One region of the Bacillus sp. AC266 genome, then DNA from elsewhere that is predicted to be linked to it. Evidence: riboswitches for the same ligand, from Rfam matches in the RefSeq annotation. Region 1 holds a riboswitch; each other region holds the start of a gene.
What was found. Region 1 has a riboswitch for lysine ahead of AC0IXC_RS21480 (amino acid permease). Riboswitches for the same ligand answer to the same signal wherever they lie in the genome.

Region 1 (11,232 bases):
AAAGCGATGTTTCTTAATACAGACACTAAATTATGCGAAGTTGCTGCATTTAAATTTAAAATTTTATTTTGATATTTAAAATAATCACCATTTAACTCTTCAAATTCCTTCTTCGTTTCATGTTCTTGACGAAATGCTTGAATAATTGGCATCCCTTGAATTGATTCATTCACTGTTCCGTTAATATCCGATAAACGCGAACGCATTTTATGATTGTATACAGACGCATACTTTCTATACATAATCGCCCAAACAATTAAAATTGGGATGATGAGTAAGCATAGTGCCGCCAGTTTTACATCAAGTAAAAATAGCGCAGCAAAAATCCCGATAATATAAATGATACTAGAGACGAATGTCGCAAGCACTGTTACATATAAATCACGAATCGCTTCTGTATCATTCGTTACACGCGATACAATTTTCCCTGCTGGTAAATGGTCAAAATAACGAATTGGCAACGTTTGAATATGGGAAAAGACGTCTTCCCTCATAATTTGAATAATTTTGTTTGCCGCCTTCTGTAAGAAGAACTGCTTTCCGTATGCAAATAATGATACGACTACTAATAAAGCGAAATATCCACCGCCAAGTAGTAATAACCTATTTATTTCTGGTTTATAAAACGCAAATACTTCTTCTTTCGTTAAGGCTTTCGATTTATACACTTGCACTGCCTTACCACTTTGTACTGTAAGCACATCACCCTTAACAGAACGAGTTCCTTCAAGCGTTATTTTATTCGGTACAAAATAGTACTGAAAACCAACTTGAATCACTCGGACTTCTTTCCCTTTTTGCTCACCTTGTTCAAAGCGATCACTTCGCTTATAAAAGGCGCCATTATATGAAACAGCATCCTCACTCTTTTCTGTTTCATACCAGGGTCTCTCTATTCCAACGATATGCTCATCGATCATCGTTTTTGCGACGAAAGGACCCGCGAGTTCTGCAATAACGAAAACAAATAGCATCGCCATCGCTGCAAAAATCGGCCCTTTTACTTTCATCGCGTATTGAAACAATCGTTTTGAAACACTCATATTTTCACCCCACTATCCGTACTTTCACTTTCACCTTGTTGTCTTTCGAACTGCTCTGCATACCAGCCCCCATTTCGAACGAGCGCTTCATGCGAGCCTTCTTCAATAACCTCACCGTTATCCATAACGAGAATCCAATCAGCATGCTGCACTGCTGACAAACGATGCGTCGTTATAATCGTCGTCTTCCCGCTTCTTTCTGTTCGTATATTTTCAATAATTGCTGCTTCCGTACGAGCATCAACAGCTGATAAAGAATCGTCCAAAATTAAAATTTCCGGATTTTGAATAACAGCCCTTGCAATTGAAATCCTTTGCTTTTGCCCACCTGATAAAGAAACACCTTTCTCCCCAACGAGCGTTTCTAAACCTTCCGGTAAAAACTCTAAATCCTTTTTAAACGCAGCTATTTCAATCGCTTTTTCAAGTTCTTCTTCAGTCGCTTCTCTATTTCCGAATAAAATATTTTCCTTCGCTGTTTTTGAGAACAAAATGTGTTCCTGAGGTACATACCCAATCCAGCCAAGTACGTTATCATTCGTAATTTTATCTAGCTTCACATCAGAAACCGCAATATCCCCTTCCCCGAGTGGATATTGACGAAGAAGCTGACGAACGAGCGTCGTTTTCCCGCTTCCTGTTTTCCCAACAACTCCAAGTGTCTCTCCTTGTTTTAATGAGAACGAAACATTTTTTAAATTTGTTTCAATTGATGAAGGATATGAAAAAGTAACATTATCAAATTCAATGTAATCTGGCCCTTGTACAACCTTTGGATCTTTCGGATTCTTTACATCCGGTTCATAAGCTAACGTTTCATTTACACGGTCGAGCGACGCATTTCCTCTTTGCATAACATTAATCAATTCACCAATTGCAAACATCGGCCAAATCATCATCCCTAAATAGACGTTAAAAGAAACGAGCTCACCAAGTGTCACCTTTGATTGGAATACGAGATATGCACCGTACACTAAACCAATTAAATAACTAAGACCGACGAGCATTTTTACAGTTGGCTGGAATAATGCATCGATTCTTGCTACTCTCATATTTTTCTCGTATACGTCATCTCCTAAATGATGAAACCTTTCTTGATCAGCGTTCTCCTGTACATACGCACGAATAACGCGTACACCCGCAATTGATTCAAGTACTTTATCGTTCATATCCCCGAACGCATCTTGCGCGACTGTAAATCTTTCATGCAACTTCTTTCCGTATCTATTCATCGCATACGCCATAATCGGAAGCGGTATAAGCGCAGCAAATGTTAACTGCCAACTAATTGAAAAGCCCATCATACAAACGATTGTAAGCATATATAGACTAGAATCAACGAGCGTTAATATACCAAAACCAGCTGTCATGGAGATTGCTTTTAAATCATTTGTCGCTCTCGCCATTAAATCGCCAGTACGATTTTTTTGATAAAACGTCGGTGTCATCTTAAGTAAATGCCCCATAAATTTTGAACGCATCGTTTTCTCAAGTACGAACGCACCGCCAAATAGTTGGTGCTGCCAAATGAAAGTAAGTACATACCCACCAATCGTTACCCCAAGTAAAATAAGAATATATTGCATAATCGCCTCATTCGTTAAGGCTCCCGTTTTAATATTATCAATTGTAATTCCTAACACTTTCGGTGGAATTACCTCTATCACGTTTACAATTAAAAGTACCCCAATTGCAATACTATACCTTTTCCAATGATCTCTAAAAAACCAGCTTAACTTTAGTAATACTGAAAACAATATAACCTCTCCTTTCTCTTTCTCGTTTGATTCACATTTCTTTATCCGCTATCCAAACCCATCACATTTACATTTCGTAAGCCATACAATTTCATCACATTTTTCCACCTTCCAAATTCTGATTTTTTATAGTAACAAGGAAAATAAACAAAAAAAAGCATACCGCCGCTTGACGATATGCAATAGAATGCATAAAAGCGTACGTTACGATATACGCAACGTACGCTTCTCATAAGACAAAAAGGTCCTATATATCCGCACGGGTTGCGTAATGATATGAATGTTTTCCGCCATTTAACAGAGCTAAGCCCATTACATTTACGATTACAATCATTACGCACACCCCCTTCATTTATTTTCCATTTATAATCTTACAACTTTATTGAGTATTCTGTCAATTATTTTTTTCGCTTTAGAATAAAATAATCTTTTATCACAAAAAATAAAAGTGATGCATTCTACTTATAATTCAGTTTGAAATAAGAGAATCTTCTGTAAGAAAGGGCATACAAAATAAAAAAATAGTAAGAAATCGTTTTCACAAACATTTCATTTGAAAAATATTATCAAACCACCTACAATCACCTTATACTCACTCTTACAAGTTGCTATTTTAGGAGGACTAATCATGACAACTAGCAATACGTACAAATTTTATTTAAACGGAGAATGGAGAGAAAGCTCTTCAGGTCAAACAATCGACATTCCATCTCCATACTTACACGAAGTAATTGGGCAAGTACAAGCAATTACTCAAGGAGAAGTAGATGAAGCAATTGCATCTGCAAAAGAAGCTCAAAAATCATGGGCTGAAGCTTCTCTACAAGATCGCGCAAAATATTTATATAAATGGGCTGATGAGCTCGTAAATATGCAAGATGAAATTGCCGATATCATTATGAAAGAAGTCGGTAAAGGCTATAAAGATGCGCAAAAAGAAGTCGTTCGTACAGCTGACTTAATTCGTTACACAGTTGACGAAGCACTTCACATGCACGGTGAAAGCATGATGGGTGATAGCTTCCCTGGTGGATCTAAATCTAAACTTGCGATTATTCAGCGCGCACCACTTGGTGTTGTATTAGCAATTGCACCATTTAACTACCCAGTAAACTTATCTGCTGCAAAACTTGCACCAGCACTTATTATGGGTAACGCTGTTATCTTCAAACCAGCAACTCAAGGTGCAATTAGCGGTGTTAAAATGGTTGAAGCACTTCATAAAGCTGGCCTTCCAAAAGGTCTTGTAAACGTAGCTACAGGACGCGGTTCTGTAATTGGTGACTACTTAGTAGAACATCCTGGCGTAAATATGGTATCGTTCACAGGTGGTACAAATACAGGTAAACATTTAGCGAAAAAAGCTGCGATGATTCCACTTGTATTAGAACTTGGTGGTAAAGATCCTGGTATCGTTTGTGAAGATGCAGACTTACAAGAAGCTGCAAAGCATATCGTAAGCGGTGCATTCTCTTACTCAGGTCAACGTTGTACAGCTATTAAGCGTGTACTTGTACATGAAAATGTAGCAGACGAACTAGCTGGCTTATTAAAAGAGCAAGTAGCTGAACTATCAGTTGGATCTCCAGAACAAAACAGCACAATCGTTCCATTAATCGACGACAAATCTGCTGACTTCGTTCAAGGTTTAATTGACGATGCTGCTGAAAAAGGTGCAACAATCGTTATCGGTAACAAACGTGAGCGCAACCTAATTTATCCAACATTAATCGACAACGTAACAGAAGAAATGAAAGTTGCTTGGGAAGAGCCATTTGGCCCAATCCTTCCAATCATCCGTGTTTCTTCTGACGAACAAGCGATTGAAATTGCTAACAAATCAGAGTTCGGTCTGCAAGCAAGTGTCTTCACAAAAGACATTAACAAAGCATTTGCAATTGCTAACAAAATCGACACTGGTTCTGTTCAAATTAACGGACGCACAGAGCGCGGCCCTGACCACTTCCCATTCATCGGTGTAAAAGGTTCAGGTATGGGCGCACAAGGTATTCGTAAGAGCCTTGAGTCTATGACTCGTCAAAAAGTAACTGTATTAAACTTAGTTTAATCTTATATGTAGCAGCTGATCTAATATTTAGGTCAGCTGCTTTTTAGTTAAAATCCTCCGGGACCTAATAACAAATTCTTCTCTATAATCTGATTATTACTATATCCATTGACGTATAAAAATACATTTGTTACTCTTAAACATGTTAATTTAATACATAAATCCTCATTCGTATCTCGGTGAGGTAGAGGTTGCAGTCATTAAGAGTATCATTTCAGGAGATGTAGTGGCATTGATGAAGAAATGAGAAAGGAATGATTGCCGAAGTAAGTCGTGTCCACCATGCACGCTTGCTGGGTCTGCATTTAATAAGTGCAGAACTGTCACAAACGTTTCGTTTGTGGAGAGCTATCGAGAGGTATGTCGTGGGTTTCTTATAAGATAGAAAGCATGTAGCGGCAAATTACGTGCTTTTTTTGTTTTGTTTGAACCTTCTCTTCCTTATCAGGAAGACATACATATCTCCTCGCTTGACTTGGTTATACTAACTTTGGAGGTATTTTCTATGCAACAAAAAAAATGGGGCTTTTGGGTACTAACAGCTTTCGTTGTCGGTAACATGGTTGGCGCTGGTATTTTCATGGTGCCAAGTACGTTAGCACAAACAGCAAGCCCACTCGGTGTCACTTTAGCTTGGTTAACAACAGGGTTTGGTGTTTTAATGCTAGCTCTTGTTTTCGGTAATTTAGCAATTCGTCGTCCTGATTTAACGACAGGACCACAAAGTCATGCATATGCTTTATTCTCAACACCAAAAAGAAAGAAAATGGCTGGTTTCAGCATGGTATGGGGATATTGGGTTGCAAACTGGGCAAGTAACGTTGCCATTATTACATCTTTCGCGGGATATTTATCGCTCTTCTTCCCAATTATGAAAGATACACGACTACTATTTTCAATTGGCTCTTTCAATATAGAAGTTGGAAAACTAATTACATTTACTATTTGTTCCATCTTACTTTGGGGAACACATTTAATTTTAACAAACGGTGTAAGCGGAGCTGGGAAGCTAAACTTCTTAGCAACAACAACGAAAGTAACTGGATTCCTTCTATTCATCATTGTTACGTTATTTGCGTTCGAAGCTTCAAAGTTTGGACAATGGTACACACCAATGATCGATAAAGAAGGCGTATCACACGGTCTACTTTCACAAGTAAACTTAGCTGCTCTTACAACACTTTGGGCATTTATCGGGATTGAATCAGCCGTTCTTTTATCAAACCGAGCTACCTCTCCAAAAACGGTAAAACGCGCAACTGTTGCAGGATTACTTATCACAGTTGCAATTTACTTAGGAATTACAATTTTAACAATGGGTGTACTTCACGTTGATAAATTACAAGCTTCTGAACGTCCATTAGCAGATGCATTAAACGCTGCAATGGGTCATGGCGGCGGGAAACTTATGGCATTACTTGCTCTTACTTCCCTATTCGGTTCAATATTAGGCTGGATTTTATTAAGCTCAGAAGTACCTTATCAAGCAGCAAAAGAAGGTTTCTTCCCTTCCTTCTTCGCAAAAACGAATAAAAAAGGAAGTCCAATTCATTCACTACGATTAACAAACATTATGTCGCAAGTGTTCTTATTCTCAACATTATCAGGAACAATTGCGGAAGCTTATACATTCGTTATTACCGTATCAACACTGGCCTACCTCATTCCATATCTCGTTTCACCAATCTTCCAGTTAAAACTAGTCGCAACTGGTGAAACATATAAGAATGAAATGGGTTCAAGAATTATGGATGGTGTAGTTGCAGTTATCGCACTTTGCTATGCACTATGGGTTATTAAAACCGGCGCATCCGATATAAAAACATTTCTTCTCGGAATTGGTTTATTCGGGATTGGCTTTGCCTTCTATCCATTAATGAATCGTGATCAGAAAAAAAATAAAGAAAAGAAAAACGAGCAAGTTGCGTAACGCAATTTGCTCGTTTTTTACTTTATAAAACATATATAATAGAAAAAAGAGGTGAAAAACATGTCAATCGAATCACTATGGAGCTCTCGCTTTCAACAACATATTCAAAATGCCATCACATACTTTGCACGTATGATTAACGGTTTACTATATAGCTTCATCTTCGTCTCATGTGTAGGTGCATATTATTACGCTAAGTTTCTTAAAACGGATCCTTCTAAAGGAATATCTCTATTGCTTATTACAATCGTCTTAACAGCGATTATAACGAGATGCCCAATACGTACATTTATTCAAAAGCCCGATGCTGTCTATTTACTAGCACTAGAAGAGAAATTAACTTCTTATTTTAAAAAATCTCTTCTATATAATTACATCATTCAGCTTTTCCCATTATTATTTACATTCCTTATTCTCGTACCACTTGCCATTCAATCATTACAACTAACCGTACCTTTTTTATGTACAATCTTTATAATTTTAATGATTCTAAAGAGCTGGAACATATACATACATTGGATATGGCGTGATAGTTATGAAAAAAGCATATGGTTTATCATTCGTATTGCTTGTAACGCCCTGATCATTTACATGCTGTTTTATACTGCAAATGTGATCGTGTTAGGCGGACTACTCTTACTTCTTGCTTTCCTGCTTCTATACACGAAGAAACAACCTACAAAACGAATACCGTGGGATTACATAATCGAACAAGAAGAAAAAATGGACGTTCGTTTCTATCAATTTGCTAGCATTTTCACCGATGTTCCGCAACTGAATAAGCAAGTAAATAAAAGAAAATGGCTTACAAATTGGATTGAACCTTTATTACATAAAAAACGAGCAACTTTCTTCTATTTACATACACTAGCATTTTTACGCGGTAATGATTATTTCGGTATATATATTCGCTTAGGGTTGATCGGTGCTTTCGCTCTATATTTTATTCCGAATATATATGTAAAAGGTGCTTTCGCTTATATCGTCCTATATATGATTTCTATGCAGCTCCGTTCCCTGTGGAAATATTTTTCAGGAAATATTATTGTAGCATTATATCCAATTGATACTGAAAAACGAATGAATCAATTTCTCCGCTTAATCTTTATATTGCTAAGCATTCAACTCATTGTATTTTCAAGTATTATACTCATTGCTACAGGGCAATTTTCACATAGTCTTATCATTATGATTATCGGGTTAATCTGGATAAAATTTATTATTGTACCAAAAACGAAGCGACGCGTTTCTTCGTTTTAACGAAAAGAATTATCTTAAAAGCCAAGGGAAAAATAAATTACCTCCTTGGCTTTTTTATTTTTCTTCCTCAAACAAGAATCACTGAAACAACCGATATTTTATGATTTTTACATACAAAAACGATAATACATGTTTACGTCCTAATAAAAAGGGTAGTTATTAAATTAACAGGGCAAAGGAACTGGAGGGAATGAAAAAATATGAATTAAGGTTTCACTTTATAAAAGGCGTTGCTCAAGGACGATTCTGGAACCGATTATATAATATAAGGAGCTGATTGCAATGAGTAAAAAAATTGCTATTTTAATAACGGATTATTTCGAGGACACAGAATACACAGAGCCAGTAGAAGCTTTTAATCAAAAGGGATACGAATTAACAACTATTGAAATGGAAAAAGGTAAAACGGTACACGGTAAACAAGGAAAAAGTGAAGTCGTAATTGATAAAAGTATTGATGATGTTTCTCCAGAGAACTTTGATGCCCTCTTTATACCAGGCGGATTTTCCCCAGATATACTTCGTGCAGATGAACGTTTTGTTCGCTTTAGCAAAGCATTTATGGATGCGAAAAAACCTGTTTTTGCTATTTGTCACGGCCCCCAATTACTCATCACTGCACAAACACTTGAAGGACGCGATGTGACTGGATATAAATCCATTGCGGTCGATTTGAAAAATGCCGGTGGAAATTTTCATGATAAAGAAGTGGTTGTATGCCAAAATCAGCTAGTAACAAGTAGACAACCAGAGGACATCCCAGTGTTTATTGAAGAATCATTGCGTATATTAGGATAGTTATTATAGGTTAACCAAAGTAGCTAAATAACTACTTTGGTTAACCTTTTTATTTGTAAAAAACAAAATTAACACCATATGAAACATTTCTTCATCTTTAATGATTTTTTGAGACAGCCTCTTTTCTCGTCCCAAAATTTCTAATCACTTTTCATAGGCAGTTCTCATATAGTGAAAATGACTATACGATTCCTATCCATAAGTTAATAATGATTTCGCACATATAAATAAAAAAGATAGGAGCTCTATTATGAACAACAATCCACCTGCAACGCCCCAAAACAACTCAGAAGAAAATAGCCGTGACATTAAATTGCAAACATTACGAGTCATCGGACTCATCGTCCTTATTAGTGGTTATATCCTCGTCGCTCTCTCAGAAGTAGGTGAGCTGAAAACCTTATTAACAAACCCTAACGCCAATCCTGATTTAGCTGAAGTTGATCCGTTTTAAAAATTATATAAAAAGCGAGTCCCAGTATAACTGGTTCGCTTTTATATAGTTTCATCCAATCTGAGAAACATTTCCTTCATTCTGATACTTCTCTTTCCCTATCGCCTTCATAAATAATAAAATACTGCTCATACCAACGATGAAATATAGAGCACTCATGCCCCAAGATGCAATAAATGACCCTAGCATAACACCTAATGCACCATTCATTTTCGCAACTTGAAAGACCATTCCGTTAATCGCCATATAAGAGCCTCTTGCCTCATTCGGCACCATATCTGCCATAATAGATTGACGAACTGGCACATACATCATCTCTCCTACAGTTTGGAAAAGCCCTGCGATTAATAAGATCCATAAACTATAGCTCACTCCGAGTATTGTAAATCCAATTGTATAAATGAATAAGCCTACATATTATGACTGTAATTATTGAATGACTTCTTCTAAATGGTTCTTCAAGTTCTCTAAATACTTCTCAACAGTAGGATTTTTCACCACATCATAACAAGCAAAGCTCTTTAACGGACTCATACCAATAAACTTCTGCACACGATGTAAATGACTAAGTGCTGATTCTAAACTTTCTCCTTCAAAGAACTTCGTCTTATCTCCGAATGCTTTTTCAGGTGCATTCCAAGTTGTAGAAAACATATACTGCTTCTCTTTTAATAAACCACCTGTTCCGTATTCATCTGCACCTTTAAAGAACAAACCGTATTCATACACTTCATCCATATACGTTTTAAATAATCCCGGTACACTAAACCAGTAAATAGGTGTTTGATAAATTACAACATCAGCCCATAAAAACTTTTCTTGCTCTTCCTTAATACTGTATCCATCTTGAATCGTTGTTGTTTTCACATAATGATTCTCACTTAATACAGTTACCATATAATCAACTAACGTTCTATTTAATCGTCCTTCTTTCGTACCGTATTTTTCATGCCCATTTATAATGAATATATTTTTCATCACTTTTCTCTCCCTTATTTTACTCTTCAGCTATTAAGCCGAGTTGCTGCTTCAGCGTAAGATTATCTTCTAAATGCCAATCTTCCGTTATCTTTCCGTCTTTCACATGCAAAATATCAATTGCAAAAAAATTGATTTTCTTATCATTATGAGTTCCTGTAAAAGAAAGACGAGCTGTTACTTTATCACCAACCACTAATAAATCTTCAATCTCGCAATGTATATCAGGAACGACTTTGCGAAAATTTTGCGCCGCAAGCTTTAATCCTTCAGTGCCTTGTGGTCGACCTTTCGGCAGTGTGTTATCGAAAAAATTTTCAGTAACCGTCTGCGGAATAAGCTCCTCTTTACCTGTATCCCAAAATGCATAAAAACGCTGAGCTGCATGCACGATTTCTGTCGCTTCCTTTTTACTTAATGAAGAATCAATTGTCATTGCTTTTGGCTTCGGCATTTCCTTTAATAACTGAATTTCAGTTTTTTGCTCACCACTACATGCTACAAGCACAATACAAATGACAAAAAAACTAAGTAACATAAACAGCTTTTTCATAACCATGGAAATCACCTCCTCTTCATACAAACCCTTTGTATTTCTTATTGCTATTGTATATGCAGTAACTTCCTTTATGGAAGTAGTGATATTTTTTTCATATAGTTACCAAAAAGATAGTTTTGTGATACGATAAGGCAAATTCATTAAAAAAATTTTTATGGAGGCTATTTCCATGAGCAATATAGATCCAGTTGTATTAACGAAAGGTTTACCTGGTATACCTTGTCCTATCGCTAAAACTCTTGACGTAATTAGTACAAAATGGACGTTTTTAATCATTCGCGATCTTCTTATCGAAGGAACATTAAGATTTAGCGATTTACAAAAATCAATGGACGGGATTAGTCCGAAAACATTATCACTTCGCCTAAAAGAATTGGAAGCACAA
Region 2 (11,232 bases), on a different contig from region 1:
ATTTCTTTTTGTTATTTCATACATTGCGTTGAATGAGGAGTCAAAATCGTTAAGCCCATATTTTTCAACGTATTTTGCGATAGGCATATACATATAACCCTTTGTAAATGTGCCGACTTCTGTTGTATTTTCTGGTCCTAATGTTTTCAGTAATATATGTATTGCTTCATTAAAATCTTTTTGTAATGCATTGTGTAATTCATCTGCTATTACTTCTATACGTTGCTTTAACTCTAAATTTTCAACTTTATATGTTACGGAATCTACAAAATTTTTTTTAGAGAAATTAGGAACGTGTTTAGAAATAGAATCAGCCATTTTTTCTGCTAATTCTTCGTTAAATAAAAATTTTAACGGAACATATTTACCCATTTTTTCACCCCATTGGTCGGATAAAAACAATGTTTATTTTTTAATCGACAACCCATACACCAACGTCTCACTTGGAGTCGTAATACTAAAACCAGTTGTTTTATAATCAAGTTTTAACGTACCACCAGTGTAGTCTTTCGTGAATGAGTCCATTTGTATAATAAGCTGTTCATCTTCATATACAACATCATCCGCATTATATGTATCCCAAATTAAATCAACATCAACAAAAATGCTGCAAGAGTTTGTCATAGTTCCTCTAATACGAATGATCTTTTTGTCTTCACGTTCTAGTCTATGTATAGCAGCTTTTGCTTCATCAGTAATACGAATGTTCATGTGATCCCAACCTTTAAGTGTATTTACTTTATTATTGCAAAAAGATAAGAAATAGGGAAGTAAATGGAATTGTAATAAAAAAACGAGCAAACAAATTTGTTTGCTCGTTTTGCTATACTCTATTTCAGTTCACATTTATCAAGTGGAATGACTTTCGTTTTCTTAGTAAATTTATAACCTAACCATAGTACTAAGAAGAGTGGTAAACCGATGTAAGAAACGAGTACACCGTTCCAGTCGATAGATGCTCCTGTAAATGCTCCGTAGTTTTGACCTAAAATAACGATAACACAAAGTGTAAATGCAAAGATTGGACCGAACGGGAACCATTTTGCTTGATATGGTAAATCTTTTAAATCTTTCCCTTGTGCAATATAAGCTTTACGGAAACGGTAATGACTAATAGCAATCCCTACCCAAGCAATAAATCCTGACATCCCAGAAGCATTTAATAACCAAATGTATACAACACCGTCACCGAATAAAGAAGCGATGAAAGCGACGCTACCAACTACTGATGTTGCGATTAATGCGTTAACAGGTACACCGCGGCTATCTAATTTTCCTAAGAACTTTGGTGCTTTTCCTTGGCGAGCTAAATCCCAAAGCATACGAGTTGATGCGTACATTCCAGAGTTACCAGCAGAAAGTACTGCAGTTAAAATAACAGCGTTCATAACAGAAGCAGCGAAGGCAACGCCCGCTTTTTCAAATACAAGTGTAAATGGACTTACTGTAACATCACTTGCTGCAAGGCTATCAGTCGTATAAGGAATTAATAAACCGATAACGAGAATTGCTAAAATGTAGAATAATATAATACGCCAAAAGATAGAACGAATTGCTTTTGGAATATTGCGTTCTGGATCAGCAGTTTCACCAGCAGCTACTCCTAATAATTCAGTTCCTTGGAATGAGAAACCAGCAGCCATAAATACACCGATAATTGCCATGATGCCGCCATTAAATGGTGCATCTGCAACAGTGAAGTTTTTAAAGCCGACAGATTCGCCGCCCATAATTCCAAAAATCATCATAAAACCGACAATTAAAAAGATAATAATAGTAACTACTTTAATAAGTGCGAACCAATATTCAGATTCACCAAAACCTTTAACAGATAAATAGTTTAAGAGAAAAATAATAGCTAAACAAAGTCCACTCCAAATAAGAGAAGGGGTATCTGGGAACCAAAATTTCATAATTAATGTTACGGCCGCTAGTTCAGCTGCAATCGTAATCGCCCAGTTATACCAATAGTTCCATCCAAGTGCAAAACCAAGTGATGGATCAACAAATTTTGTTGCATAAGTACTAAAAGATCCAGTAACAGGCATGTAAGCCGCGAGTTCTGCTAAGCTTGTCATTAAAAAATAAACCATAATTCCAATTGCGGCATATGCGACTAATGCACCGCCAGGACCAGCTGAATGGATAACACCACCACTGGCAAGAAATAATCCGGTACCAATTGTACCACCGAGAGAAATCATCGTAAGGTGACGAGATTTTAATCCGCGTTTTAATTCACCTTGTCCTTGTGTAGTTTGCGTTTTAGAGGTAGATTGATTTGTTGCGCTATTCATGTTCAACACTCCTTTTCTTGTAGGTTAGGAAGGAGCGGGGGAGAAAAATACAAAAAACCGCCAAAGGAATTAGGCGGAACGTTTCACAAATAACCACCCCATCATACCCTTCCGTTAAGATAGCACACCACGTTTACACGGTAATTTTGTAAACGTGACAGTTCTGTTCCTTTCGGAGACAGCCCCAGCTCATATTTCCAGAGAAGAAATATAAACTTCGGCAACTTTTCCTTTCAAACGGAGTCAGTGACATTCGCTGTGTCTCGTCCATTTTACTTTTAAAAGTCGCAACCTCTACCTCATCGGATTGATGAGGATTTATATATTGCTAAGATATTTAATATATGGCAATTGTAATGACTTTCTGAATATATTGCAAGGGATTTTGTTAGGAAAAGTCAAAAAATATCGGTTATTGTATAGGAAACGCTTGCAAAACTCCACCCGAACCTACTTTTATGTAACAATAAGCAAAGAAAAAATTGTTATACAAATGTTTCGCAAAAAATATTGAAAAACCCTTTAAAATTAAAAGAAAATTCAGAAAATATAATTCGACATAACTATTAAAAGGGGATTATTCCTTAAATTCGTTTCAAAGAAATAAGTATAAATCCGATAAATAGAATGAATATTCTTTTTATTTCTGATAAAATTGAGGTATTGTTTAATTGAAAAGGGGATATCATTATGAAATTAGAAACGGAAAGATTATATATAGTACCGTGTACAGAAGAATGGATTCAAATTGCGAATAATCAAGGATACAATAGTGGCCCACATATTGTAGGGCATATAGAAAATGTGAAACGAGATGTGGCTTCATTACCGTGGGGACCGTGGTATGTTATTCGGAAAGAGGATGATGTGGTTCTAGGTGATATAGGATTTAAAGGGAAACCGAATGAGCAACATACGGTAGAAATTGGTTACGGATTTATTGAGAAATATTGGAATAAGGGGTATGCAACAGAAGCAGTTAGTGAATTAATGAAATGGGCTTTTCAAACAGGGGAAGTGAAAACGATTATAGCGGAGACACTCCTTGATAATTATAGCTCCATTCGTGTATTAGAGAAATTACATATGAAAAGAGTAAATAGTACTGAAACGATGGTCAATTGGAAAATAGAAAAATAAAAAATACCGCTCGAAGTAAATCGGGCGGTATTATTATTAATTATGGTAACATTTGTTTTTGATCTTTCGGATAGCCGGCTGTCGATACGTTAGAACGATTGGAATGATTACGAACAGCAATAAAAATAGATATAATAACGACAAGACCAACTGCAACGTAAGAAAGTGAAATAATAGTTGGATCTACTTTAAATGTAGTAAGCAGTGTACGTATATTCGTAAAGATAATAAGTCCGCCAACGAGTACGCCAAGTAAATGAGAAGGAACGATGCGTACTAACCATGCGGCGATTGGTGCGGCAACAATACCACCAAGCATGAGGGCAAATACCCAAACCCAGCTTACTTGTTCCCAGCCAAGTGAAATGAAAAAGCCAATCGTTGCAGCGAGTGAAACAGGAAATTCACTCGTATCTACAGATCCAATAACTTTTCTAGCTTCATTTCCTCTTGCAAGAAGAACAGGTGTCGTAATCGGCCCCCAACCACCGCCGCCAGTTGAATCGACGAATCCAGCGAATAAGCCAAGTGGTACAAGTTGTTTAGCAGACATACGCTTATTTGAAGAAACAATTTGTTTTTGAATGATGAATCGTAATAAAATATAAACCCCTAAAGTAAATAAAAATATGGAAATGTACGGTTTAATTACATCACCAGGTAAATTGCTTAAAAAACATGCCCCAATAAATGCGCCAATTGCTCCTGGTAATGTAAGTCTGGAAACTGTATATTTATCAACGTTTCCAAATTTGATATGAGATGCACCAGAAGCGGCGGTTGTAACGACTTCAGCTAAATGAACTGATGCGGAAGCTACAGCTGGTGCGATACCAAACATTAATAATAGTGAGGTAGACGTTACCCCGTACGCCATACCAAGTGCGCCATCAATCAATTGAGCGAAAAATCCAATAATAGCAAAGACAATTAATTTCTGCATAAATAATCCCCCTGTAATAATAAATGAAAAAGACACTTTTCCCGTATGAGAAAAGTGCCTTTGGTTTTTCCAATCAGCAATAATTAAATTTGTTTTATTATAATACACATTAATCGTATAAATCAACTGGGTTTTAAAATTTTTTGAATTGAACGAAAGAAAAATAAAATATACAATAAAAGGATGGAGAGAAAGGGGAGAAAGACTATGTTAGCATTTGATCATCTCGTTCACGCAGTGCATTGTACACCGGAGGAAGCGGCAAAACAAATGCAGGAGCATGGATTTCATACTGCATTAGGCGGTGAGCATACGACTTGGGGTACTTGGAATAGTTTATGTTATTTTGATTTATCATATATAGAATTTTTAGCAGTTCAGCATGAAGAAAAAGCGAAAGAAGCAGAAAATCCATTAGTACAAGAAACAGTGGTGAAATTAAAAAATGGAGAAGGGATGCTACAAATCGCAATTCGAACAGATGCAATTGAAGAACTAGCAGTTAAATTTAGTAAGCACGGCTTACATACGATAGGACCATTTGAAGGGAAACGGATGAGAAAAGATGGCCGGCTTTTAGAATGGAAAATGTTATTTGTAAAGCAAGAAGAGAATGGACCGAAATTACCATTCTTTATACAGTGGAATGAAACGGATGAAGAAAGAAGAAACGATTTACGTAAAATAGGGACGATCACTGAACATAAAAATAAAGTACAAGAAATTGAAACGATTCATTATACGGTGAAAAATGTTCGAGAAACAGTGCGGAAATGGAAAGAAGTAATGGAGCTAACTGCAAATTCAATCATACAAAATGAAGAATGGAATGCTGAGTGTCAAAGTGTATCGTTTGGTGATGTTCATGTGCAGTTTTGTGAACCAGTTGGAGAAGGGCTAGTACTAGAACGTTTGAAGCATCATGGCGAATATCCATTTGCAGTGGAGTTTAAAGGGGAAAATAAACGAGAGTATGAAGTGTTAGGTAGTTTGTTCGTATATTAATAGAGGTGAGTTTTGTGGAAGAAATGTTAAGGGAGATAGAAAGAAAACTAGAGTGGTCACGTGTTGTAAAATGTACAGCTATTACAAAAGGTTTTTCACATGAAGAGAAGTATAAAATTGACCTAGAGAATCGAGAAACTTATTTTGTAAAAGTGTGTGATTCTTCTAATTATGAACGAAAACAAGAAGAATATATGTATATGAAACAATTGGAGTTATTACATATTCCAACGCCGAAGTTAATTCATTTCATAAAACTTGAGGGATTAAATAAATGTGTTCAAGTATTTGAATGGACCCAAGGTGTAAATGGTGAAGAGAGCTTAAGCAAGCTATCGGTGGAAGAACAGTATAATGCAGGAAGAAAAGCAGGGGAAATATTAAAGAGAATTCACTCGATAGAAAGAGAAAGTGCAAGTAATAAATGGGAAATATTTAGGTGGAATAAGTATGAAAGGTACATAGAGGCATTAGCAGATTATGAGGTGAATTTTCTGGATTTGAAGCCAGTATTAACCTTTGTAGAAAATCATAAAGACTTATTGAAAAATCGGCCTATCACATTTTTACACGATGATTACCATCCAGCAAATAGTATGATTCATAATAATGAATTTATCGTTATCGATTTTAGTGGATATGATTTTGGCGATCCAATACACGATTTTTATAACGTAGCGATTTTTACTACAAGAATAAGCAAACCATTTGCGGTTGGACAAGTTCACGGTTATTGCGGAGGCGATCCGTCAATCCACTTTTGGAAACTGTATTCATTATATGCAGCGATGACATTCCCAGCGGATATCGTATGGACAAACCGAACTACACCACATTTAGTAGAGGATATGAAAGAAAGATTGAACCGAATTATAGAAGATCATAATCATTTTTCATCTTATATTCCAAAATGGTATCAATCACAACATGAGGATATAATAAACAATAAATAACGGAGGGATTCATTTGGATAAAATTGCGGTAATTTCAGATATACATGGTAATATTCCGGCATTAGAATCAGTACTGAAAGATATTAAATTAAGAGGAATTGAACGTATTATTTGTCTTGGAGATTTAGTAGGAAAAGGTCCGCATTCTAGCGAAGTAATTGAAATCGTTCGTAAAGAATGTGAAGGAACCGTAATGGGAAACTGGGATGATTTCATTACAAAACCGACTGAATTTGAATCGTTAAAATGGCATCAAAAACAATTATCAGAAGAACAAAATGACTATTTAAGAAGCTTACCATTTTCAATCGAATTTTTTATGAGCGGCAAACTCATTCGTATGTTCCACGCTTCACCAAGAAGTTTATATGAAAGAATTCAACCACATGCAACAAGAGAAGAGCGTATTAGTATGTTCGAAAATAGTGAGCTCACAGAGAATATAGAAGGGGAAAGAAAACCAGATGTCGTTTGTTACGGTGACGTTCATCAGGCGTATGTGCAAAATTTTAGAGGGAAAACGTTATGTAATGCTGGTAGTGTAGGTAATCCACTTGAAATTACACAAGCTTCCTATTTAATTTTTGAAGGAACATACAATGAAAAAGAAGCAGCAAGCTTTTCGATTCAACTCGTACGTGTACCATATGATATTGAACTAGCCATCCGATTAGCTGAAGAGTTGGATATGCCAGAAATTGAGGAATACAAACAAGAGTTACGGACTGCTTTATATCGAGGTTTTAAGGGGGAATAAGGAAAATATAAATCAATAAAAATATATCTATCATAACTTAAAATATTTCAACGATTTTTTTAATATATCGATTTACCAACAAATAGCGATAAATTTAATTTACTGCAATTATATTATGTAAACAACATACAGGAGGGAATGTCATGCTCCGAAAACAATACATGAAAGAAATTGCTGATCATATTTTAACGTTAAAATTAACCCATCCAATAAGAGTTGGAGTAAATAGTATAACAGCTTCAGGAAAGACAACATTTGCAAACGAACTGGCAGAGGAAATGAAAAATCGGGGAGTGCAAGTAATACGCACCAGCATTGATGATTTTCATAACCCGAGAGTGATTCGTTATGCACAAGGAAAAGAGTCTGCAAGAGGGTATTATGAAGATGCACACGATTATACAGCTTTCAAAGAAAGGCTATTAAAACCTTTAGGACCTAACGGGAATTTACAGTATGAAACGATTTCTCATAACTTAATAACGGACATGCCTGTACATAATACGCCGCTAGTGGCCTCGCCAACTATGGTGCTAATAGTAGATGGAACATTTTTATTGAAAAAAGAAATTGAGTATCTATTTGACTATAAAATTTTCGTAGATACAGATTTTGAGACTGCGAGAAACCGTGGTGCAGAGCGCGAGACTGAGGCTTTTGGAAGTTATGAAGAAGCAGAGAAAATGTTTATAAACAGATATCATGCGGCTTGTAAGATGTATATAGATGAGCATAATCCGAAAGAATGTGCGAATGTTATATTTCAGAATAGTAATTTTGATGATCCGGTAGTTGTATTTAAATGAATTTAAAATCGTTTATATAGCAAAAAGTTCGTGAAAGGGGATGTGTTGGGTGGATAAAAAAGATAATCCGAACGATTGGCCTGTATGGGCGAATGAGTCAGTAGAGATAGTTAATGCAAATCCTGATTGGCAAGATAAAGGACGATGTGAAGAACAGCAACTTTATGAACTGCTTACTCCTCTCGGTATTAGCAAAGTAATACATATAGGAAGTACATCCATACCTGGTTTACCTGCAAAACCTATCATTGATCTAATGGCTGAAACAGACTCATTTGATAGAGTGCTCGATATTTCAGCAAAATTGTCTATATATGATTGGCATTATGTAGGCCCGGAATTAGATGAAAGACCTTGGAGAAGGTTCTTTGTGAAAGTGAAGAATAATAGGCGTGTAGCTCACCTGCATTTAATGGTTAAAGGAACTGAGCGATGGGAGCAACAACTTTTATTTCGTAACCGCTTACGAGAAAATCCACAATTAGTTTATGATTATTCAAATCTGAAACAAGATTTAGCTAAAAGATATAACCAAGATAGAGAAGCATACACAAAAGCTAAAACAGAGTTTATTAAACGAGTTCTAAAATGATTTAATTTTTGATTGTAAATACGTTTGAATACAAATGAAAAAAATACTTTATTTTATAACTTAAACTTACATGAAATGCATGCAAACAAAGTGAGAAGCTTTGGTGTTCCAATGTATTTCCTTTTATTTCTCGGGAGAAATTTATATAATTGAATCAAGTTCATAGAAAGATAGGGACTAAAACTATATTAAAAGTCGACTTAATTTTATGAGGGAAATTACAGGGGATAAGGCGAAAAGAAGTTAAAAAACGTAAAAAGGGGACAGGAAATATAATGACAGGAAATATAATGACAGAAGTACTAGAACTAAAAGAAGAATTACAACAAATTCAAAATAATAATTATGCTGTGCCAGAAGATGTAGATGCATATCCATATGCACAGTGGATGCTAGATTATATCGGATCACCTGATGCTGAATTACGTGATGATTTGATTTATAGTACGCTTCACAAATGGATTACAAATGATGTATTTAGACAAAAAGAATTACGAGGATTAATGTTACAAGCGATTAGTCCTGATTATTTATTTTATAAAATTGGTGAAAAGGGCACAGATTCTGTATTTAAACGTGCGTTCTCCGTATTAATTCCGCCGCTTATTTTATCTGTTCATGAAAGAGAACCACTGTTATCTGAAGAACAACTGTATAGTGTGGCAGAACAAGTTCTGGAATATGTCTATTTAGAAGAAGATGTAAGAGGTTACGTAGAAGGAAAAGGCTGGGCACATTCTACTGCACATGCGGCAGATGCACTAGATGCTTTAGCACGTACAATACAAAATCGTGAGTTTTCATATGCAATACTAGCTGCTGTTCGTCAGAAGGTTCGATTGAATGACTACGTATACATACACTTTGAGGATGAGAGATTAGTAACGCCAATTATGTCGTTGCGTGACCAAAATATTTTAACTGAAGAAGAGTGGAGCAATTGGCTACATAGTATAGCAATTGTTGAAGATATCCCACATCCTCAACATGATATTTTAGTACAAAATATTAGAGCTTTCTTAAGAAGTTTATATTTCAGAGCTTTAGAGAAAGAGGGCGCTACTGCCTTTACAGATGATATATTGGAGACTTTGGAGAAATTGCGTAGATATTAAAAAAGCAGAATATCTAGTCTATCACTAGATTCCATTATAAATGAGCATGTAAGCAAAGAATAAGATTAAAAAACCGATTATACCTGTAGGTTCCCTACAAAAATAATCGGTTTTTTTTAGTTGAATTGAAATTTTAGACTTAAATATACACGAGCTTATATGTAATAACGAATGTATTAAATATGTAGTTGTGGATTTTCCTCATATAAACTATTAACATACTGTTTTAAATTCTTGATGAATAATAGAATCTCTTGACTAGGCATTCTAGCATGTTGAAGATGAAATATGTTTCCTTTTCCGATTTCTAATTCATTTGAAGTCAAAGTAATAGGGATATTCCTAAAGACATGCCATGGAAAATACAAGTGTACAAAAGTTTCTCTAAAATATATACCTGATTGACAAATTAATACTCCATCGGATCCTTTACTCAAATTACCAAGGACAGATGTATCTAAAAAAGCAATGATTTCTTCTTCTTTTGAAACAATGTATCGTGCCCCAATTTCTTTTAATTTTTTGTGTGAAATATGAGTGTCTACAAATAACCCATTATCAGGTTCTAATAATTCATTGTACGTCTCAAACAAAGAACAGGTTGATTTTATCTCATCAACTTTTATAACTGGATGTATATCATTTTGCTTTGAATTTTGGAATGAATTTGTAAGAGTTATAAGTAATTCTTTAAATAACAGTGGAGGATAATCACTTCCGTTAATATTAAAGCTTTTTTGTGCATCAAAAGATAAAAAGCTATCTTTATCAATTTCAATTTTTTGCACTTTATTTAATTGATCCCATTTTATATTTCCTTTACCTAACAGCCAATTTTTCCAGTATAAACCTGAATTTGTAAAGTAAACACCATATTTTCCTGATCCAAACAAGTTACAACTTAAAAAAGCAAAAATTTGGTCATCCGTTGGTATAGAAAAACGTTTTTTGGCAATTGATAAGAAATCTTTAGGGATTTTAGTAACATAAAATCTAGACTGCTGATACTCTAAACAAATATCAGTTAAACGATTAATATCTATATTCAACATAATCATTCTCCATTTCATATTTCTTTTCGATATAAATAAATTATAATATTATCAGGAAAATATTAACACTTAAATTAAGAGATACTCTATAGGATTCTAAAATGAATTTGTATTAGATTGAAAAAATTATGATCCGGGTTATCTCTTTGAGGGAGTGTGTTTTTGTGAACTTGATGGAGGAAGCACATAAAACCAACACCTTCCAAACATACTAATAAAATGTTTTGGAGGTGAGTTTTATGGATAAAAAAGATTTTCAAAAAGTTTATAATGATTATTTACATCAAGGAGAAGAGCAAGCTCAATTTGAAGTAGACCATGAAGTCAATTCAGGAGTAGAACAAATAGTTGCTGTTCGTAAAAATGATGATGGGGATTTGATTGCTTTTAAAACAAGTAGTGGAAGAGAGTTAGATTATATTACTGCTCTTAGTGAAGCAAAATCAGGGAAGTTAGCTCATGTGGACGTATTTCATAAGTATGGTAGGGATATTATACGTAGTGAACCGGATGGAATAAAGGAAAATAACTTAGATAATTTACCTTCATTTTAAACAGGTAAACCTCAAGAA
Region 3 (11,232 bases), on a different contig from region 1:
CCAATGATATTTTCATATGTTTCACGTTCTACGACAATTTGTGACGTCCCGCCTTTTGCAAAGACGACAGCTGGTCTACGAATACGATTATAATTATTCGCCATCGAGTACCCATATGCCCCCGTGCAAGAAATTGCTAGTAAATCAGAAGAAGCAACTTGCGGTAAGTTAATATCCCAAATCAGCATATCTCCACTTTCACAGCATTTCCCAGCAATCGAAACGAGTTCCTCATTCTTATCATTCCCTCGATTCGCCAACATCGCCTCATAACGGGCTCCGTATAGAGCTGGTCTTAAATTATCTGTCATTCCACCATCGACTGAAACATATTTCCGAATGCCAGGAATCTCTTTCACCGCTCCGACTGTATAAAGTGTTGTTCCAGCATCACCTACGATACTACGACCTGGTTCAATCCATATTTCTGGAAGCGGATATTCACATAATGTAAACTGCTCTCTTATCGTACTTGTTACAGCGTGCACATACGTTTCAAGTGTTAACGGTGTATCTGAATCCGTATAACGTATACCGAAACCTCCGCCCACATTTAATACTTTCATCACATAATGTGTTCGCTCTCTCACTTCTTCTAAAAATTGGCGGAGTACTTCAATTGCTCGAACAAATCCAGCCGTTTCAAATATTTGTGATCCGATGTGCGAGTGAATTCCTAGCACATTATAATTTGATTTTTGCAAGGCAAGCTCAATTGCTTGCATCGCTTGACCATTTGAAACACCAAATCCAAATTTCGAATCCTCTTGACCTGTTGTTATATATTCGTGTGTATGTGCCTCTACTCCAGGCGTTACACGGATTAATATGTTCACAAATTTCCCATGTTGCATTGCTAAATCATGTAAGATTTCTAATTCTAAGAAATTATCTACTACAAAACAACCGATATTCGCCTGAAGAGCCATAATCATTTCTTCTTCTGTTTTATTATTTCCGTGAAAATGAATACGCGATGCCGGAAAACCAGCTTGGAGCGCAGTATATAATTCTCCTCCAGAAACAACATCTAAAGACATATTCTCTTCACGAGCTACTCGGCACATCTCCATGCACAAGAACGCCTTGCTTGCATATGCTACTTGATAAGAGAAACCACTTTCTTTAAAAGCACGATGAAACGCGCGGCACTTTCCTCGAATAGACTCTTCATCGTATACATAAAGTGGTGTTCCGTATTGTTTTGCTAGCTGCGTCGTATCGCACCCACCAATTTCTAAGTGTCCTTGCCCATTGATTCGGCTTGTGCCGTGTAAATACATTTAAATTCCTCCCTTATTTCCTCTAAAACTCATAACCCCAATCTTCTATTCATTGCAGCACGCTTTTAGATAGACAAAAAACGCGCGGAACAATGTTCACACGCGTTTCTTATTAGGAAAAATATATATTGAAAAAATAAACGAGTTGTTATCTCCTCAAAATAAGAAACCGCATCAACATCTCCAAATAGCTCTTCATAAAATAAATCTTATGACAGTACTACATTTATTCAATGCAGTCCCAATATATGAATAAGATGGTTATTCTTATATTTCGGCAATAGTCCCTTTCAACCTATGATCACAGATTCCATTAAATCTCCCATAGCTTACTCTTTCCTATCGCGGCCTCTACCTTTGAGAGTAGATGAGGTAAGTCTATTTAATTTTCAAACATCTAATTGTTGCTATTAACAATACCAAAGGACCATTTTATTTGTCAAACAATTTTTTATATTGTTTTTTTACAGTTTAATTTTGTATCATTTGGTAAGCGCTTTACTGAAACCTTTGTCACTTCCCATTCGCCCTCTTCGTTATTAAATGTAATCGTTACCTTCTCAAATGGTGGAACAATTTTCCCACCAACCTGTTCATACTTCGTTACTTCAATACTCGCTTGAAATAAATATGTACCACTATACACTTTTTTTAAACTAATAATTTTAGGACATTGATAAGGCTTCAAGCTCCCATATTGTTTTTCAATTGCCTTATTTATTTTTGGAAATAAAACAGAATAAAGGGCATCTTCCATAAGGGGTGCATCATATTGTGCTACCGACACACTCGGTAAAGCAAAAAGTATAACACTACTGCATACTATAAAATATAATAATTTTCGCATTATAACCTCCGTTTTATTACTCGATTCTTTTTGCGCACGATAATTATCATACATAGAAACTCCGTTTTATTGTCTCCCACTGCCCTTTTTCTACTCAATTATTATAAAAAAGCCCACAACTCTCTTTTATTTTCGTATAATGATACTCATAGTATAATAAACATAATAACAAAGGACTGTTCGTATATATAAAATGAGGCGCTAATCAAACCGGCTCACAAGAACCGTCATGCTTTTAGGAGAGGAGTATATTATGCTACAAAATCTGTTTCCAAAACTGCGATTTGCACTAGTTGCAGTCGTTTTATTATGGATAAAAACATATATTGTGTACAAGCTAGCATTTGATATTAGAATTGATAACTTCTTTGAAGAGTTTATGCTTTTTATTAACCCACTAGCTTCGTTACTTTTATTTTTTGGTTTCGCTTTACTTGCATCTAAGTACCGAAACCGAATTATTATTGTAATTAGTTTTATACTGTCATTTATTTTATTTGGAAATGCAATGTTTTACGGGTTCTATAACGATTTTGTTACTTTCCCTGTTTTATTCCAAACAAATAATATGGCTGACTTAGGGACGAGTATAAAAGAACTCTTTACGTATAAAACATTACTTTTATTTGCAGACGCAATTATTTTAATGTTTATTTCGCGTAAATTCCCATCATTTGGTGATAAAACACCCCTTTCTCGCTCTGAGAAGCGAACTTTCTTTAGCGGCGTAACAGTATTATTAGCACTACAAATTGTTGTTTCAGTTATATATAAACCACAAATGTTCTCACGCTCGTTTGATCGTCAAACTGTCGTGAAAAATTTAGGGTTATACACATATCATCTATTTGATATTACACTTCAATCTAAGTCTTCAGCTGAGCGTGTATTTGCAAGTGGAGACGGGTTCTCTGAAATTAAAAACTATACAGACTCAAAAGATAAACAAGTTGATAAAAACTTATTTGGAGCTGCAAAGGGTAAAAATGTAATTTTAATTTCAATGGAATCTACACAAAGTTTTGTTATTAATAAAAAAATAAATGGAAAAGAGATTACTCCATTTTTAAATGAGTTTATTAAAGATAGTTTTTATTTCGATAACTTCTATCATCAAACGGGACAAGGTAAAACTTCTGATGCTGAATTTATCGTTGAAAATTCCCTTTATCCGTTAGACCGTGGTTCTGTATTCTTTACTCATGCAACAAATGAATACACTGCCACACCAGAACAATTAAAGAAATACGGATATTCTTCTGCTGTCTTCCATTCAAACGATAAAACGTTTTGGAATCGTGACGTAATGTATCCTGCGCTTGGATATGATCGTTACTTTAATTTAAATGATTACGTAGGAACGGAACAAATGTCTGTCGGTTGGGGATTAAAAGATAAAGAGTTCTTTGAGCAATCTATTCCAAAGTTAAAATCTTTACCACAACCGTTCTATACAAAATTCATTACGTTAACAAACCATTTTCCATTTCTTCTAAATCCAGAAGATCAATATGTTGATGAATTTAATTCCGAAAGTGGTGTTTTAAATCGCTACTTCCCAACCGTTCGTTACACGGATGAAGCTCTTAAATTATTTATTAAACAATTGAAAGACGAAGGACTATATGATAATTCCGTTATTGTCATTTATGGTGATCATTACGGCATTTCTGAAAACCATAATACAGCTATGGCTCAGTTCCTTGGGAAAGACGCTATTACACCGTTTGATTCTATGCAATTACAACGCGTCCCTCTCATTATTCATGTGCCTGGCCAAGAAGGAAAAGTCATCTCTAAAGTATCTGGTCAAATTGATATTAAACCAACGTTACTTCATTTACTTGGTATTAAAACAAATCAATCCGTAGAATTTGGAACAGACTTATTTACGAAAGAAAAAGACCCTCTTATGGTAATGCGGGACGGCAGTTTTGTTTCGGAAGATTATGTTTATACAAAAAATATGTGCTATAAAAGAAGCACAGGTGAAGAAGCTGATTTAACACTATGTCAGCCTTATATTGAAAAAGCAAAAACAGAATTAAAATTATCCGACAAACTCATTTATGGAGATTTATTAAGATTTGATCCTAACAATCGATATAAAACCGGAACGATGACAACGAAATTTGAATAGTGTAGGAAGCAACTTTACAAAAGTTGCTTCCTTTTTTTACTTATTTTTCAAATTTCTCTTCTATACAATCTTTCACAAATTGGGAATTTTTTTCGTATGAGAAAGAAATTTATGGTATGATAAAATAAGTAAACTTTCATACACTAATTAAGAATTTATAACAGAAAGCAAGGGATCAGATTTTGTATAGAGCAGCTATTCCAAACTTATTTACGCTCGGGAATTTATATAGCGGATTTTTGTCAATCGGCTATGCATCTTTAGGATATTATAAATCAGCTGCTATTTTAGTACTGATCGGGATGATGTTAGATAGTCTTGATGGTCGTGTCGCTCGTTTATTACGCGTTGATTCACAAATGGGAAAAGAGCTTGATTCACTAGCGGATGTTGTAACATTTGGCGCAGCACCTGCTGTTTTAATGTATTACACATCTTTTTCCAACTATGGAATCATTGGACTATACATAGCGGGATTATTCCCTCTGTTCGGAGCATATCGCTTAGCACGATTTAATGTAACGCCATCATCTACTTCTATGAAATATTTCACTGGAGTTCCGATTACTGCAGCAGGAGGGCTTGTTGCTTTCTTAACATTATTTTCACATACCATTCCAAAAATTGTTCTCATTACCGTATTCGTAACGTTCGCATTTTTAATGGTGAGCCGTGTTCGTATCCCAAGTTTAAAAGATGTACCAATTCCACGATATAGCATAATTATTACACTATTTTTAGTTGGAATTATTATCACAATGTACCAAACAAGTTTTGGCAACATTTCTGTTTTCTTATTCATTGCCATTCCACTATACATTTTGTATATGTTATCTCAATTTATTAGACAAAGACCTTCTAAAAAAGCGAATAAAGAAAAATAAAAAAACCTTCCGAAATACGGAAGGTTTCTTTTTTATTTTGTAACTAATACTTTTTGATTTACAGGTGTTACAGGTTCTTCACCATTTAATACAGCTAAAATATTTCTTACTGCCATTTCAGCCATTGCATCACGTGTTTCGAATGTTGCATTCCCCACGTGAGGAGCAAGTACTACATTCTTTAATCCTTTTAGCTCTTCTGTAATTTTCGGTTCAAATTCAAATACGTCAAGAGCTGCACCTTCAATTTCATTCGTTTTTAGTGCATGAGCAAGTGCTGATTCATTCATAATTGGTCCACGTGAAGCATTTATAATATATGCTGTTTTCTTCATCATTTTAAACTGTTCTTCATCAATCATATGATGTAATTTCGGATTATAAGCACAGTTAATTGTAATAAAGTCCGCTGTTTGTAATAATTCTTCCAACGTTACGTATGTCGCTTCCAGTTCACTTTCAGCTTCAGGCTTTCGATTTGGTCCTGTATATAAAACATTCATTCCAAATGCTCTCGCACGCTTTGCAACTGCCTTCCCGATTTCTCCAAGGCCAATAATTCCGATTGTCTTACCGTGTACTTCGCGGCCCAAGAAGAATAACGGTGCCCATCCGTTAAATCCAGTTGTACGACATAACGTATCACCTTCAGGAATTCTACGTGCAGCTGCTAAAAGAAGTGCAAATGTTAATTCTGCTGTCGCTTCAGTTGATACTTTCGGTGTATTCGTTACCGCAATTCCTTTTTCTCCTGCATATGTGTAATCAATATTATCGTAACCAGCACCATAATTTGCGATAATTTTCAAGTTTGGTGCTGCGTCAATAACCTCTTTCGATACCTTCGTAGAAAGTAAGCTTAAAAGTGCATCTTTATCTTTTACACGTTCTGCTAACTCTTCTACACTAATTAATTCTTCTTTATTGTACATTTCTACATCATGATTTTTCAATAATTCTAATCCGATTTCTGGAATTTTCCCTGCTACTAATATTTTCGCCACTACTAACACCTCTTCTATACAAAATATGATATCTCTTATATTTCATTGTAAGAAATCTACATATAAAAACCAAGGAATTTGATTATAGTTTTGAAAATCGACACTTTTCCCCATAAAAAAAGAGGAGATGCAACTCTCCCCTCTTTTTACGCTTTTTCTTGCGATTCTTTCCCAAGCTTCGCATCGATTGTTCCTTCTGCAACTGTATCGCTAATTTGTTCCTCAATAACTGAGTTAGCAGTATTATTTGTTTTAGAAGTATAGGCTTGATCTGCCGCTTGTACGTTTTGTTTATTTTGTTGTTTCACCATTTTTCATCCTCCTTTTCATTCTTTCTTATTTTGAACAAAAAGGGTGATTTTCATCAAAAAATCGTGTTTCATTTTGAAATTATTACTTCTTCTTCAAGCAATCTCATCGTTCTTACTCGTTTCGTAAATGTAGCTATGTGAGAAATATCATGATTGCGTAATGTCTTTATATTCTCTTCCACATACTTTCCTAAATCATTCGGATAATGGGCATCTGAGGATAGAGTAATCGGAACTCCATGCTTAGCTAATACTTGTAAATAAAGCGGACTTGGGCACATTTCGCGCACAGGATATCGATAGTACAATCCCGCATTTATTTCTGTTGCTGTATTTGTTTCCACTAACGCACGAGCAATTTCCTTATAATAAGAAAGCTGTTCATTCTCATCTAACCGGTAATTAAATACTTTTATGTTATCGAGGTGAGCTATAATATCAAAAAGCTCGGAACGAACAGCACTTTCAACTGTAGCGAAAAACGTGTGATATAAAGTATGTAACTCATGCGTACCAAAATACTCTTTCGTATCTGGATTATCAAATCCCCATCCATCTATAAAATGGACCGAACCGATTACATAATCAAAGTCTCCTAATGCTAGTAAACCTTTTAACTCTTGTTCACCCCCGATAAAATAATCCGCTTCAATTCCAAGTTTGAGCGTTATCCCTCGTTTACTCCATCGCTCTTTTGCCTCTTCAATCGCCTTTGTAAAATCATAAATAGACGTTACTCTTACTTGATCTAACCATTCTTTTTGCAGGCGACCAAGCTTAGAATCACTAATATCTACATACTTTTCATAATATCCTTTCGCTTCATGAAAACGATATAAATGATCGACAATACCAACTTCTTTTATACCTTTTCGCACAGCTTCTTCTAAATATAAATCAATCCATTTCGCTGTAAATGGACCTTCCTTCACACGTCTTTGCAGGCGTTCTTGTGTTTTCATAAGCCATTCCATAGAATGTTTTTCTTCTTTAAGCGGTTCAAAATATTGTAGCGCATCATTTATTTTAGCTAGCCACCCTATTGAATATGGTCCTTCTTCTAAATGAATGTGATAGTCCACTTTCATCCATATTCCCCCTTATAATGTATCTATTTCTCTTCTGTCCCCTACTCGCGAAAGCTTTCCATTTCTTTCTTTCACTTCTTGCATGACATCTTCTAATGGAATATTTTTTTCGGCTAATAGAACAAAACAGTGATAGAACACATCAACCATTTCTTTTACTATTTCTTCTTTATCATTATTTTTAGACGCAATAATTACTTCGGTGCACTCCTCACCAATTTTCTTTAAAATTTTATCTTCACCTTTTGAAAATAAATAATTCGTATATGATTCAGAGAGTGGATTTTTCTTTCGTTCTTCAATTGTTTCAAATAATAACTTAAGGATATCTTCCATATGTATCCCCCTATATAATTTTGTAGTGAAAACACGTTTTTTCTCCCGTATGGCAAGCAGGCCCTACTTGCTTTACAACAACAACGATTGCATCTTGATCACAGTCTAAATAAAGTGATTGCACATATTGGACATTTCCCGATGTACCTCCTTTATTCCATAACGATTGTCTCGAACGGGAATAAAACCATGTTCTTTTCGTTTCCATCGTCTTGTCATACGCTTCTTCATTCATATAAGCTAACATTAAAACTTCTTTCGTATCTTCCTCGATAACAACAGCTGGTATCAATCCTTTTGCAAAATTAGGTTTCATAACCGCACCTCAACGTTTGCTTCTCTTAATTTTCTCTTTACATCTTGTACAGTCGCTTCACCATAATGAAAGATTGATGCCGCTAATGCTGCATCAACTGTTGTCTTTTGAAATACTTCTATAATGTGATCCACATGACCACATCCACCTGATGCGATTACTGGAACAGAAACGCTGTTTGAAATTGCTCCTGTTAAACGAAGATCATATCCGTTTTTCGTTCCATCTGCATCCATACTCGTCAACAAAATTTCTCCTGCCCCGAGCTTAACAACGCGCTTCGCCCATTCGATTGCATCCATCCCTGTATCGACTCTTCCGCCGTTCACGTATACATTCCATTTATCTTCCTCTACTTTTCTAGCATCAATTGCTACGACAATACATTGTGAGCCAAAATGTTCCGCACCTTCCTGGATTAACTTCGGATTTCTCACTGCCGCTGAGTTTATTGAAACTTTATCTGCTCCAGCTCTTAGTAAATTGTACATATCTTTAACACTTGAAATCCCCCCGCCAACTGTAAGAGGAATAAACACCTTTGAGGCTGTTTGTTCTACAACATCTATAATCGTTTTTCGCCCTTCATACGTCGCAGTGATGTCTAAAAATACGATTTCATCTGCTCCCGCATCATTATATAATGCGGCTATTTCAACAGGATTACCGACGTCTTGTAACCCTATAAAATTCACCCCCTTTACTACCCGCCCTTCTTTCACATCTAGACATGGAATAATTCGTTTTGCTAACATAGTTTTGTTACCTGTAACACTTTTTCTAAATCAATCGTTTTCTCGTAAAGTGCCTTCCCAATAATGACGCCATATATGTTCATATCATTTAATCTTTTCACATCTTGAATAGATGCGACACCTCCAGATGCAATCACACGAATACCCACGCTTTTTTGCAGTAACTCTAATTGCTCAAAATTTGGTCCTGCAAGTGTCCCATCTTTTGAAATGTCCGTAAACACAATCGTTTGAACACCTACACTTTCCATTTGCTTCGCTAAATCGATGTACGAAATTTCAGACACATCTAACCAGCCCCTCGTTGCTACGAAACCATTTTTCGCATCAATTCCAACTATGATTTGCTCCTTATATAGACGAACCGCTTCTTCTAAAAATGATTTATCGTAAAGGGCAGCCGTTCCTAATATCACTTTTTCTACACCTACTGACAACAACTTCTCCACTGCCGCGAGTGACCGAACTCCTCCTCCAATTTGCACCGGAATACGTACCGCCTTGCATATTTTTTCAATGACAGGTAAATTTACTGACTCCCCAACAATTGCTCCATCTAAATCAACAACGTGTAGTATTTTCGCTCCAAGTTTTTCAAATATGATTGCTTGTGCGACTGGATCTTCATTCATCACCGTTTCTTTACTAAACTCTCCTTGATAAAGCCTGACGCATCGTCCTTCTTTTAAATCGATAGCTGGGAAGATTTCCATGCTTCTACCACCCCTTTGAAATTTTTCAACATTCGCATCCCAATTTCCCCACTTTTTTCAGGATGAAACTGTGCGCCAAATATATTTCCTTTTGCTACAAAACCAGGTACTTTCACACCATATTCACTTGCCCCATACACAATTTCATTCGGACAATCTGCATAATAAGAGTGGACATAATATACGAAAGAACCGTCCTCTACTCCATTCCAAAGCGATATTTCTCCTTCTTTTTTTAATTCATTCCACCCCATATGTGGAATTTTATAAGGAACTTTTAACTTTCGAATAACACCTGGCAATAAATTTAATCCGTTACAATTTTGTAGTTCCTCACTTTTTTCAAATAAAAGCTGCATTCCTAAGCAAATACCCAGAAGCGGTTTTCCTAAGCTCCCAACTTCTTTTAGCACACATACTAAATCTTTTTCTTCTAAAACGCCCATCGCTTTCGGAAATGTGCCTACTCCTGGTAAAATAACTCCATCACTTCTCAATATTTCTTTTTTATCATCCGTTATGATGTACTCTGTTCCAATATATTTTAATGCTTGTTCCACACTACGAATATTTCCCATTCCATAATCTATAATTGCAATCAATTACAACATCCCTTTCGTTGAATTTACACCATTAATATTGGCATTTTTATCGACTGCCTCTCTAAGCGCTCGACCGAACGCTTTAAATAAAGCTTCAATTTTGTGATGTGTATTGCTTCCGTATAAAATGCGAGCATGTAACGTAATATTTGCAGCATGAGCCACTGCTCTAAAAAATTCTTCCGTTAATTCTGTGTCAAAATCCCCTAGCTTCGGATTTGTTAATTCACCTTGAAATACAATATATGAGCGCCCGCTTATATCAATCGCGACAAATCCTAAAGATTCATCCATCGGTACATACGCTGAGCCGTAACGGTTAATCCCTTCTTTATTTTGCAATGATTCTTTCAAGCAAGTTCCGAGTACAATTCCAACATCTTCAACCGTATGATGAGCATCAACGAATACATCACCTTCAGCTTCAATTTGCAAACCAAATCTTCCGTGTCTAGCAAATAAAGTTAGCATATGATCAAAAAATCCAACTCCTGTTTGCACAGAAACATTCGTACTTTCATCAAGTTGCAAACTTAATTTAATTTTTGTTTCCGTCGTCTCACGTACTTGACTAGACTCGCGCATTATTCTTCCTCCTTAAACCTAATTTGGATTGCTCTTGCGTGTGCATGTAAACCTTCTTTATTTGCAAGTTCTACAATATGATGCTGTACACTTCTTAACGCTTCTTCCGTATACGAAACGAAGCTTGATTTTTTTACGAAATCATCGACGGATAACGGAGAAAAAAATCTTGCCGTTCCACTTGTCGGTAATACGTGATTCGGCCCCGCCAAATAATCTCCGAGCGGTTCAGGTGCATATGGACCAAGAAAAATTGATCCCGCATGCTTTACATAAGCTAGAGCATTCATTGGCTCTTTTATGTGTAACTCTAAATGTTCTGGAGCGATTTCATTTGATAAATGAAACGCCTCTTCTAAAGAAGGGAC

Region 2: it holds a riboswitch for lysine, as region 1 does, so the genes downstream of both, AC0IXC_RS02105 (amino acid permease) here and AC0IXC_RS21480 (amino acid permease) in region 1, are expected to answer to the same signal.
Region 3: it holds a riboswitch for lysine, as region 1 does, so the genes downstream of both, lysA (diaminopimelate decarboxylase) here and AC0IXC_RS21480 (amino acid permease) in region 1, are expected to answer to the same signal.

The regions. Positions count from the first base shown of each region.
Region 1 covers NZ_CEEDEC010000005.1:293,272-304,503, forward strand. The annotation lists gene AC0IXC_RS21465 (ABC transporter ATP-binding protein) at 1-1,043, opposite strand, end outside; gene AC0IXC_RS21470 (ABC transporter ATP-binding protein) at 1,040-2,800, opposite strand; gene gapN (NADP-dependent glyceraldehyde-3-phosphate dehydrogenase) at 3,429-4,868, shown strand; lysine riboswitch at 5,046-5,227, shown strand; gene AC0IXC_RS21480 (amino acid permease) at 5,374-6,798, shown strand; gene AC0IXC_RS21485 (ABC transporter permease) at 6,859-8,058, shown strand; gene AC0IXC_RS21490 (type 1 glutamine amidotransferase domain-containing protein) at 8,341-8,856, shown strand; gene AC0IXC_RS21495 (hypothetical protein) at 9,107-9,310, shown strand; partial or broken gene AC0IXC_RS21500 (MFS transporter) at 9,362-9,727, opposite strand; gene AC0IXC_RS21505 (NAD(P)H-dependent oxidoreductase) at 9,740-10,288, opposite strand; gene AC0IXC_RS21510 (ester cyclase) at 10,308-10,847, opposite strand; gene AC0IXC_RS21515 (winged helix-turn-helix transcriptional regulator) at 11,017-11,232, shown strand, end outside.
Region 2 covers NZ_CEEDEC010000001.1:420,288-431,519, forward strand. The annotation lists gene AC0IXC_RS02095 (DNA alkylation repair protein) at 1-372, opposite strand, end outside; gene AC0IXC_RS02100 (iron-sulfur cluster biosynthesis family protein) at 406-711, opposite strand; gene AC0IXC_RS02105 (amino acid permease) at 831-2,297, opposite strand; lysine riboswitch at 2,410-2,602, opposite strand; gene AC0IXC_RS02110 (GNAT family N-acetyltransferase) at 2,988-3,437, shown strand; gene AC0IXC_RS02115 (sulfite exporter TauE/SafE family protein) at 3,478-4,380, opposite strand; gene AC0IXC_RS02120 (VOC family protein) at 4,588-5,385, shown strand; gene AC0IXC_RS02125 (aminoglycoside phosphotransferase family protein) at 5,400-6,338, shown strand; gene AC0IXC_RS02130 (metallophosphoesterase family protein) at 6,352-7,095, shown strand; gene AC0IXC_RS02135 (hypothetical protein) at 7,239-7,901, shown strand; gene AC0IXC_RS02140 (GrpB family protein) at 7,951-8,493, shown strand; gene AC0IXC_RS02145 (DUF2785 domain-containing protein) at 8,784-9,608, shown strand; gene AC0IXC_RS02150 (hypothetical protein) at 9,785-10,660, opposite strand; gene AC0IXC_RS02155 (DUF3892 domain-containing protein) at 10,900-11,214, shown strand.
Region 3 covers NZ_CEEDEC010000003.1:483,667-494,898, forward strand. The annotation lists gene lysA (diaminopimelate decarboxylase) at 1-1,283, opposite strand, end outside; lysine riboswitch at 1,464-1,645, opposite strand; gene AC0IXC_RS15700 (DUF3888 domain-containing protein) at 1,735-2,130, opposite strand; gene AC0IXC_RS15705 (LTA synthase family protein) at 2,384-4,270, shown strand; gene pssA (CDP-diacylglycerol--serine O-phosphatidyltransferase) at 4,453-5,154, shown strand; gene AC0IXC_RS15715 (2-hydroxyacid dehydrogenase family protein) at 5,187-6,167, opposite strand; gene AC0IXC_RS15720 (YozQ family protein) at 6,305-6,469, opposite strand; gene AC0IXC_RS15725 (histidinol phosphate phosphatase domain-containing protein) at 6,538-7,557, opposite strand; gene hisE (phosphoribosyl-ATP diphosphatase) at 7,570-7,893, opposite strand; gene hisI (phosphoribosyl-AMP cyclohydrolase) at 7,904-8,209, opposite strand; gene hisF (imidazole glycerol phosphate synthase subunit HisF) at 8,206-8,964, opposite strand; gene hisA (1-(5-phosphoribosyl)-5-[(5-phosphoribosylamino)methylideneamino]imidazole-4-carboxamide isomerase) at 8,958-9,677, opposite strand; gene hisH (imidazole glycerol phosphate synthase subunit HisH) at 9,650-10,279, opposite strand; gene hisB (imidazoleglycerol-phosphate dehydratase HisB) at 10,280-10,864, opposite strand; gene hisD (histidinol dehydrogenase) at 10,864-11,232, opposite strand, start outside.